Saccharobesus litoralis: one gene and its partners. The protein of the gene in region 2 interacts with the protein of the main gene of each other region in a pairwise test. Links are inferred from orthologs where the notes say so. Each region holds a gene or a part of one and is shown on either strand. Other genes may lie near its edges. The genes, in order: ftsB, C2869_RS21090 and C2869_RS17655.

Evidence for each region.
Region 1: the proteins of C2869_RS21090 (region 2) and ftsB interact in binary tests that used the Escherichia coli proteins (3 or more experiments, as listed by UniProt). The link is inferred for Saccharobesus litoralis from one-to-one orthologs.
Region 3: the proteins of C2869_RS21090 (region 2) and C2869_RS17655 interact in binary tests that used the Escherichia coli proteins (3 or more experiments, as listed by UniProt). The link is inferred for Saccharobesus litoralis from one-to-one orthologs.

What each region holds. Positions count from the first base shown.
Region 1 is NZ_CP026604.1:4,015,750-4,018,684, reverse strand. The notes cover bases 89-2,862. They hold ftsB (cell division protein FtsB), read right to left. Parts: upstream 1,725-2,862; coding sequence 1,452-1,724; downstream 89-1,451. Other genes in these bases: eno (phosphopyruvate hydratase), read right to left, coding at 2,533-2,862; C2869_RS14560 (hypothetical protein), read right to left, coding at 1,790-2,326; ispD (2-C-methyl-D-erythritol 4-phosphate cytidylyltransferase), read right to left, coding at 733-1,440; ispF (2-C-methyl-D-erythritol 2,4-cyclodiphosphate synthase), read right to left, coding at 208-681; truD (tRNA pseudouridine(13) synthase TruD), read right to left, coding at 89-205. Also shown: more of truD, read right to left, coding at 1-88; more of eno, read right to left, coding at 2,863-2,935. UniProt on the Escherichia coli protein: Essential cell division protein. May link together the upstream cell division proteins, which are predominantly cytoplasmic, with the downstream cell division proteins, which are predominantly periplasmic.
Region 2 is NZ_CP026604.1:5,501,511-5,504,472, forward strand. The notes cover bases 162-2,962. They hold C2869_RS21090 (cell division protein FtsQ/DivIB), read right to left. Parts: upstream 2,053-2,962; coding sequence 1,270-2,052; downstream 162-1,269. Other genes in these bases: ftsA (cell division protein FtsA), read right to left, coding at 162-1,267; C2869_RS21095 (D-alanine--D-alanine ligase), read right to left, coding at 2,068-2,962. Also shown: more of ftsA, read right to left, coding at 35-161. UniProt on the Escherichia coli protein: Essential cell division protein. May link together the upstream cell division proteins, which are predominantly cytoplasmic, with the downstream cell division proteins, which are predominantly periplasmic. May control correct divisome assembly.
Region 3 is NZ_CP026604.1:4,706,968-4,710,328, forward strand. What follows is about bases 162-3,361. They hold C2869_RS17655 (DNA translocase FtsK), read right to left. Parts: upstream 3,017-3,361; coding sequence 362-3,016; downstream 162-361. Other genes in these bases: lolA (outer membrane lipoprotein chaperone LolA), read right to left, coding at 162-340; hemH (ferrochelatase), read right to left, coding at 3,104-3,361. Outside these bases: more of lolA, read right to left, coding at 1-161. UniProt on the Escherichia coli protein: Essential cell division protein that coordinates cell division and chromosome segregation. The N-terminus is involved in assembly of the cell-division machinery.

The DNA of each region.
Region 1 (2,935 bases), 1.5 Mb from region 2 along the record:
GTTGTACGCCTAATAATTTAGCGAGTTGATTAGCAACATACTGGGTATTTTCATTTTCTTTTTCAACTAACAACCAAAGGTGCTCACCTTGCCCGCTGGGTTGAAAACCCAAATATTCCTCAACGTAAAAGTCGCTATTGCGACTCCGTATAGTTCCGTTTAATTCAGGCTTACCGTGTAAAAATGGATACTGCTGTTCAAACATACTTACATTGTCTCCAACAAAACAACTGACTCAACCGCTACACCTTCTTTACGACCTGTAAATCCTAGTTTTTCTGTTGTTGTTGCTTTGACATTAACTTGGCTCAATTCTGCTTCTAAATCATCAGCTAATAGAGTTCGCATAGCCTTTAAATGTGGAGCTATTTTCGGTGCTTGAGCAATAATAGTGATATCACAATTACCTAGCTTGTAACCTTTGTCTCGTGCAAGAGACCACACATGTCTCAGCAATATTCGCGAATCTATATTCGCATAATCATCGTCAGTATCAGGAAAGTGGTTGCCTATATCCCCCAAAGCGAGGGCACCTAGAATAGCATCACACAAAGCGTGAATGGCGACATCACCATCAGAATGGGCAATAAACCCTTGTGGGTAATCAATTTTGACACCACATATTGTTAAAGGGCCATTGCCACCAAATTTATGAACATCAAAACCATGTCCAATTCGAATTGTCATTTTTTAAAACCTGTTAATTCATTAAACCGCATAACAGAAGATGCGTTACATTTGCTTAGCATTAAGTATTAACGTTGCCAATTGCAAGTCATCTGGAGTGGTAATTTTCAAGTTAGTTGCACTACTCTCGCACATAAGAACTTGTCCACCAGCAAACTCGATGGCTGATGCTTCATCGGTAACAGTAGCATTGTGTTTTTGACTGAGTTCAATAGATGCAACTAATTGATGAGTTGGGAATAACTGAGGCGTTAACGCATGCCATAAATTGTCCCTTGATACCGTCTCAGTGATTTGATTACTGCCTTTTATACTGCGCTTCATCGTATCTTTAACTCTTGAAGCTAAAATGCCACCCATATTTTGAGATAGACAAGTTTCGATAAGTTGTTCAATATCCTTCACTAGTACACAAGGTCGAGCGGCATCGTGGACTAAAGCCCAAGCGTCTTTAGGTAATGCATTTAAACCAGCTAAAACAGAATCCACTCTTTCCTGACCACCGACTACAGTTTTAATTGGTTTAGTCAATCGACAAAAATTTTCTTTTATATCATCTAAATAGCTATCATGACTTGCGACAACAAGAACAATTTCGTTAATGTATTGAACCTTATCAAGCACTGATAAGGTATGCTCTAATATGGTTTGATTGCCAATAGTCAAATACTGTTTAGGGATATCAGCTTTCATTCGACTACCAACACCTGCGGCAGGAATAATAGCGACAATATGTGGCATGGGTTGGAGCATTATTAGTTAAATTACTTAGGGATCACCCGATAAAACAACTCACCTTGACGGATTAAGCCAAGTTCATTTCTCGCTCGTTCTTCAATAGCCTCGACACCCATTTTTAAATCTTTGATGTCAGCGACCATAAGTTTGTTACGCTGAGAAAGTTTGTCATTCTCTAATTTGATGGTTTCTACTTTTTGTTGCAGGCGACTATATTCAGAGATTGAGTTACCTCCAAACCACAAACGATATTGCAGCATACAAAGCAACACTATTAGCACTAACCTAAAAAGAGACATGGTGAACTGATAATATTAAAGTTAAGCTAATATTACCTTGCAGGATCATGAATAGCCAGACGCAATTAGCTAGTTTTAGTTATAGGTAAAGGCTTATTTAACTGTTGCCAATTAATAACTGATGTTAATAACAATTCACGTAACGATAACGTTCTATGATAAGTTCTATCGCTCCCTATCCATTGGTGGCCACAACACGCTGCAATCATAATATCTTTTGCAGATTTAAACGCTGTTTTGTGTTTGATTAGATCATCTTGTAAAGTCTGGCCGTAAAAATTAAACCAACCTAACTCATTAACATGAAAGCATTGATTTACGGTATCTATTTCATCAATACAATCTAACTTAATATGCGTTAAACCTTGTTGAGTAATTTGAATAGGAACAATTAAGCCAATATCTGAATATCGACTAAACCATTTAAAGTTAGCTTCAGGATCAACTTTTTCTGTGGGTATTTTACGTTTTTGGCTGGCCGACCAAGCACCATTTTGACTATCTAAACTGATGGGCGAACTTAAACTAATAATCGATTCAGCAGCACGTTTAACGTAAAACGATAAACTAGATAAACGCTTTTGTAACAGCGCGGGAGGCATATCGCTATCCATCAACATTTTTAATTCACGTTCATAAAAAACGTTACACAGTTGAGAATAAGTAAGCAGCCTTTCGCTATCTTGGGCAAAATCTCGTTGTTGAGCGGCCGATTTATTCAAAGTCAGAATTGATTTAACAGAAGATTAGTGAAGTGTAACGAATATGCTGGCCTATTGAAAAGGCCAGCATGACAAAAGATCAGATATTATTGACCTTTAACGGCTGAACGACCGGCATATACAGCTTTGTCGCCTAGCGCTTCTTCAATACGTAATAACTGATTGTACTTAGCAACACGATCAGAACGGCTCATTGAACCTGTCTTGATTTGACCAGCTGCAGTACCTACTGCTAAATCAGCAATAGTTGCATCTTCAGTTTCACCTGAACGGTGAGAGATAACAGCAGTGTAACCAGCGTCTTTAGCCATTTGGATAGCTTCTAACGTTTCAGTTAAAGAACCAATTTGGTTAAACTTGATTAAGATTGAGTTAGCGATACCTTTCTCGATACCTTCTTTTAAGATCTTAGTGTTAGTTACGAATAAGTCGTCTCCAACGATTTGGATCTTGTCGCCAAGGATCTTAGTTTGGTATGCGAAACCATCC
Region 2 (2,962 bases):
TTCCACGCTTGTCACCCCAAGGCAACAACCGCGACTAAAACTCACCTTTAAACCAGCTATGAATGCGTTGCCACAAGCCAGCCGAGCTATCTTCAACTCGGTTGGCATACTGGTTATTTATTTGATCTTTACCGTAATGCAACAAACCGATAGCCGTTGCATAACTCGGATCATCTACATACTCAGTTAACCCTTTAAGATTAACTGGGCTACCTAAACGAACCGGCATTTGAAATAAGTCTTCGGCAAACTCGACAGCACCTTCCATTTTGGCCGTGCCACCGGTCAAAACGATCCCTGCTGCTATTTTATCTTCTAAGCCGCTTTTACTGATCTCTTCGCGAACCAACTCAAATAACTCTTGGTATCTAGGTTCGACAACTTCTGCCAAAGTGTGGCGCGACATAGAACGCGCTGGTCGCCCACCTACGCTAGGCACTTCAATACTTTCTTCTATGCTAACCATGTGGCGCATTGCGCAAGCGTATTGCACCTTTAATTGCTCCGCATGACTCATCGGCGTACGGAAAATTTGCGCAATATCTTTAGTGACTTGATTACCCGCAACGGCAATAACCGCGTTATGTCGTATAGCACCATCCACATAGATAACTAAATCAATAGTGCCGGCTCCAACATCAACAACAGCAACCCCAAGCTCTTTCTCGTCATCTGTTAGCACTGAATCACTGGACGCAATTGCCGAGAACACCAAATCATCAACGCGTAACCCGCAACGTTCAGCACACTTAACAATATTTTTTGACATGTCGTCAGCACAGGTCACTAAATGCACTTTAGCTTCTAAGCGCACGCCCGACATACCAATTGGGCTTTTAATCCCTTCTTGAATATCAACACTGTAATCTTGAGGCAAAACATGTAGTACCCGACGTTCAGCTGGCAAATGCACTGACTTGGCGGTATGGATCACGTTATCCACATCATCTTGTGTCACTTCATGCTCACTGATCGGCACCATGCCATTTTCATTTTGGCACTGGATATGTCGACCCGATATCGCGATATAAACCGACGATATTTGGCAGCCTGACATCAGTTCAGCTTCTTCAACAGCTCGCTGAATCGATTGAATAACTAGGTTAATGTCATTCACACCACCTTTATCCATACCTCGCGATGCATGACTACCGACACCCACGACACTCACCGCACCGTCTGGTAAAACTTCACCAACGACAGCGACGACTTTCGCTGTGCCTATGTCCAATCCCACTATTAAATTTCTGTCCGTCACCTTAGACATAATCAACTCTGATCTTCATTATTCTGTTTTAATCCAACCGCAAACCCAGTGTCATAACGCAAGTCGACATAATCTAAATTATGCGCCCGCTTCAACTGCGGGTAATGTTGCAAAAATCGCTGACTTCTATTAAGCCAATCTTCTCGTCCTAAATTAAGCTTAACCCCGTCTTTTAGCGTTATTTGCAGAGCATGCCGTTCAGACAGCGACATTTCGTTAATGGTTACGTGATACAAAGCCATTAACTCACTTAACTTTTGATAGGTTTCTAATACTTGATTTTCGTCCCCTTCTGGGCCAAATAACCAAGCTAACTCTCGTTGTAACCTATCCGTATCTGCTTGAAATACATCACCATATTCATTTAACAAAAAATCCCCGTTCCAATGTACTTGTGGATTTTGCTCTGTAATGTAAATTTTCAATCTATTCGGCCACTCTTTGCGTACCGATACGCTGTATATCCAATCCAGCGCTTCTAATTGCTGCTGCGCTTTATCGACATTTAATGCAAAAAAACTTTGACTCATTTGCAACTCTAACGCTTGCAACACATCTTGCTTAGTCAAATAGTCTTGCTGCCCTTGAACGACGATTTGCTTAACCGGTAAGCGATTTTCATCAACCAGCCATTCACTGACATATTCAATTAACCACAGTGAGCCAATCAGTACCCAAAAGAAAAACACTAAACCAGCCCAAAACGGCCAACCGGCTTGCTCAATTTGTTGCCGCAACTCAGGCATTTTGGGCTTTTGAGTCGCTTGTGTTTTTTCTACGCCCATTACGCAAAGCCTGCGTTACTTCGCCGAATCTAATATTCGACAAACAAGCTCAGCGAAGTCGATACCTTTAGCTTTCGCCGCCATAGGAACCAAGCTTTTTTCTGTCATCCCTGGAACCGTATTGGCTTCTAATAAATAAAACTGTCCGTCTTGATCTCGCATGACATCGACTCGCCCCCAGCCTTCCGCAGAAACCGCAGCAAACGCCTGTTTCGCCAACGCCTGAATATGTGCTTCATCCGCTTCATTTAAGCCACTCGGACAAAAGTACTGGGTAGAGTTTGCTAAATATTTAGCTTCATAATCATAAAATTCATGCGGCGTTTGCATGCTAATACTCGGCAGCGACTCTTGCGCTAATATGGCAACTGTGTATTCAGGACCATTAATAAATTGCTCAACTAAAATGTCACAATCGTAATCTGCGGCTTTTTCTAATGCGCTTTTTAACCCTACAGCCGTATCGGCCATACTCATGCCAATACTCGAACCTTCTTTCGCCGGCTTAATAAAAACCTTGCCATTCAAACGTTCCAGTATTGCTTGGTAATCGACACCAGCGACTTGCTCGCGCTTAACCATTACGAATTTAGCAGTTGGTAAACCTGCACTTTGCCAAACTTGTTTGGTTAAAATTTTGTCCATGCTCAATGCAGAACCCAGCACACGTGAGCCGGCATAGGGAATTTGCAAGTACTCTAAAACGCCCTGTATAACACCGTCTTCTCCACCGCGACCATGCAACGCATTAAACACACGCTCAAAACCCAGTTCTTTAAGTTTCAATGGCGATATCTGCTGAGTATCAAATAGGTGCGCATCCACACCAACACTGATTAATGCCTGATGAACCGCAGTTCCTGATTTAATTGATACGTCGCGTTCTGCTGAAGTCCCGCCATAAAGAACA
Region 3 (3,361 bases), 790 kb from region 2 along the record:
GGTTATTAAGCAAGGCCTCCTTTAACCAAACCGCCGTCACTTGCTCGATGAATGGATCGTAAAACCAAATGGTTTCGCCATCACATTGTAAAATACTTTCGTCGGGCTCTTGTGTATGCCACTTAAACAAATTGGGTTGTTTTAATTGTGTTGAACCTGTCGCTGATTGTATTTCTACATTGTCACTATCAAACACTTGCTGGGTAAAATCACTGGTAAATGCATTTAAACCGGCAATTTTATTTTTTAACGTCTCAGTGACATTATCCGCCAATACAGATGTACTCAAGCTACACAATAGCGAAAACGTGAGTAGTTTGCTTTTAACTAAAAATTTCATAAATCGATTAATTACCTAATGTTAATCTTTTGGCGCAGCAGGTGCTAACACTTCACGTGCACCATTATGCCCTGCTGAACTAACGATACCGCTCATTTCCATTTGCTCAACAATATTAGCAGCTCGGTTGTACCCTATGCGGAATTTACGTTGCACACTTGAAATTGAAACTTTTCGAGTTTCGGTAACAAAAGCAACCGCTTCATCAAATAATGCATCATATTCGTTGTCACCATCGGCTTCCGGCACTTCACCCGGTAATAAAATTTCTTCTTCACCATTTAAGACATCGTCAATGTAATTTGGTTTCCCACGTAATTTCCAATCGGCAACCACAGCATGTACTTCATGGTCATCAACAAAAGCCCCGTGCGCCCGCGTTAATACATTCGAACCTGATGGCATATAAAGCATGTCACCCATACCGAGCAAAGATTCTGCGCCCTGCTGATCCAAAATGGTACGAGAGTCAATTTTCGAAGAAACAGTTAAACCAATACGTGTGGGTATATTAGCTTTTATCAAGCCGGTAATGACATCAACCGAAGGGCGTTGGGTTGCTAAAACAAGATGAATACCCGCAGCTCGTGCTTTTTGAGCGATTCGCGCGATTAACTCTTCTACTTTCTTGCCGACAATCATCATCATGTCAGCAAATTCGTCAATTACCACTACAATACTTGGTAGTTTTTCTAATTGAGGAGCGGTTTCATCCATGCTGTCACCGGGTTGCCATAACGGATCGTGTAATGGTGTACCCGCCTCAATATTCTCGACCACTTTGGCATTAAAACCTTTTAAGTTTCGTACCCCAACCGCAGCCATTAATTTATATCGACGTTCCATTTCTCCTACACACCAACGCAGAGCATTAGAGGCATCTTTCATATCTGTGACCACTTCACACAACAAATGTGGAATATCTTCATAAACCGATAATTCCAACATTTTCGGATCAATCATGATCATACGCACTTCTTCAGGTGTTGCCTTATACAAAAAGCTCAATATCATGGTATTAACCAATACCGATTTACCTGAACCCGTCGTACCGGCTACCAACACATGTGGCATTTTAGCTAAGTCTGCGATAACCGGTTTGCCCGCAATATCAGGGCCTAAAACCATGGTTAATGGTGATTTAGATTTGGCGAATTCTTCACCTTCAATCACTTCACTTAAGCGCACCGTTTCTCTATGTTTATTCGGTAATTCTAATCCGATATACGGCTTACCTGGGATCACTTCAACGACTCGTACTGCGGTAGTTGATAATGAACGGGCGATATCTTTAGACAAGTTAGTAATCGTAGACACTTTAATACCGGGCGCTAAATCCAACTCAAGGCGAGTAATAACAGGCCCAGGATAAACACCGACCACATCCGCTTTTATTTTGTACTCAAGTAATTTAGCTTCAACTAAACGCGCGACTTGATCCATTTCCTCTTGGGTGATTGGATTTTGTTTTTTGTCGGGACGATCCAATAACGCAAAAGACGGTACTCGTCCTTCTGGCTTAGCAGGGACATCAGGTAATACAGCAGATAAAGAAAAGGGATCGGTATTAGCAACAACTTTTATATGCTCTTTTTCTTTAGCAGGGACTTTTTTGGATAAGATAGCGTCATCACCCTCATCCACCGCTTGTTCACCACTTAATGGCAATTGTGGTTGCATGTTTTCGGCAAAGGTTTGCTCGTCTTCTATTTCGACATCGACCGTCGATAAACTGGGTTCAACTCTGTCCTGCTCAGCCACCAATTCTTCAATGTCGACTTGCTGTTCATTAAGGACTAACGGGGTTGATTCTACAATATCGTCAACATTTGGCGCTTGCTCTGCAACTTTTTTCCAGCGCTCTAAACTTTTATGCGGTTCAGTTGGCTCTGACGCGTCAGACTCTTCTGTTGCTTCCAACTTACTGAAATTTGGTTCTTCATCAATAGCAAAAGGCGGCTGCTGTGGATCAATCTGCGACTCGGGCGTTTGTTCTATCGCTTTGTCTTGAGCGCCATCTTCAAAATGAGAAAAAGTTTCGTTTTCACTAGTCGGTTCAGGTAACTCGCTGTCTGGTTTCGTTGTTAACTTAGCGTATAGTTCAGCGGATTTGTGCCAAAGCCACAGCGCCGAATTAATCGTAACATTGCCTGTATTATCAACTAACTCTAACCATGACAAGCCGAACAATAAGGTTATACCTGTGCAAAAAAAGCACAGCAATAACAGTGAAGTACCAACAAAATTAAGGTAAGGCAACAACGTTTGGCTAATGGCATCACCCATTAAACCACCAGAAGAGAAGTAATAAATGTCGTTAACATTTAGGCTAGCGGTTGATGTGGCTGCAATAATAATTAATAACAAGCCAATAATACGCAAACCCAAAGCTAAAAAGTCAGTTTCAAAAAAGCTTTGATGTCGACGAAATATGGCCCAACCTAAATAAGCAACGGCAAGCGGCACAACGTAGGCAACAACACCAAGAAAAGCAAAGAGCAAATCAGCCATCCATGCGCCAGCAGCGCCACCCGCGTTTTTTATATTGACGTGATAGGTAGATTGACTCCAACTCGGGTCTTCAGGCGCAAACGAAAATAACGCAATTTGCAAAAAAACAGCAAACCCTGCTGTTGCGATTAAGCCGACTTCCAACAGTCGTTGCACCCCTGTCATGGGTGATTTTAGTTTTACTTCCACTAATTGCTACTCAAATCCTGATTAGAGAAATTCGAGGTTATTTTCGCACGCCTATCGCCAAGGTTAAAGATTTGCTTTGACAAGTTGGCTTAAAAATTCGATATGTGCAGGTTGGGCGTTTAACGCAGGAATATAACGATATTCCTCACCACCCGCGTCAAGAAACACAGATTTATTTTCTTCTGCTATTTCTTCTAACGTTTCTAAGCAATCCACAGAAAAAGCGGGGCAAACTAAATCAACACACTTTTGGCCTGTTGTCGGCAAATGTTCAAGGGTTTTATCTGTATAAGGCTGTAGCCATTCTTCTTTACCTACACG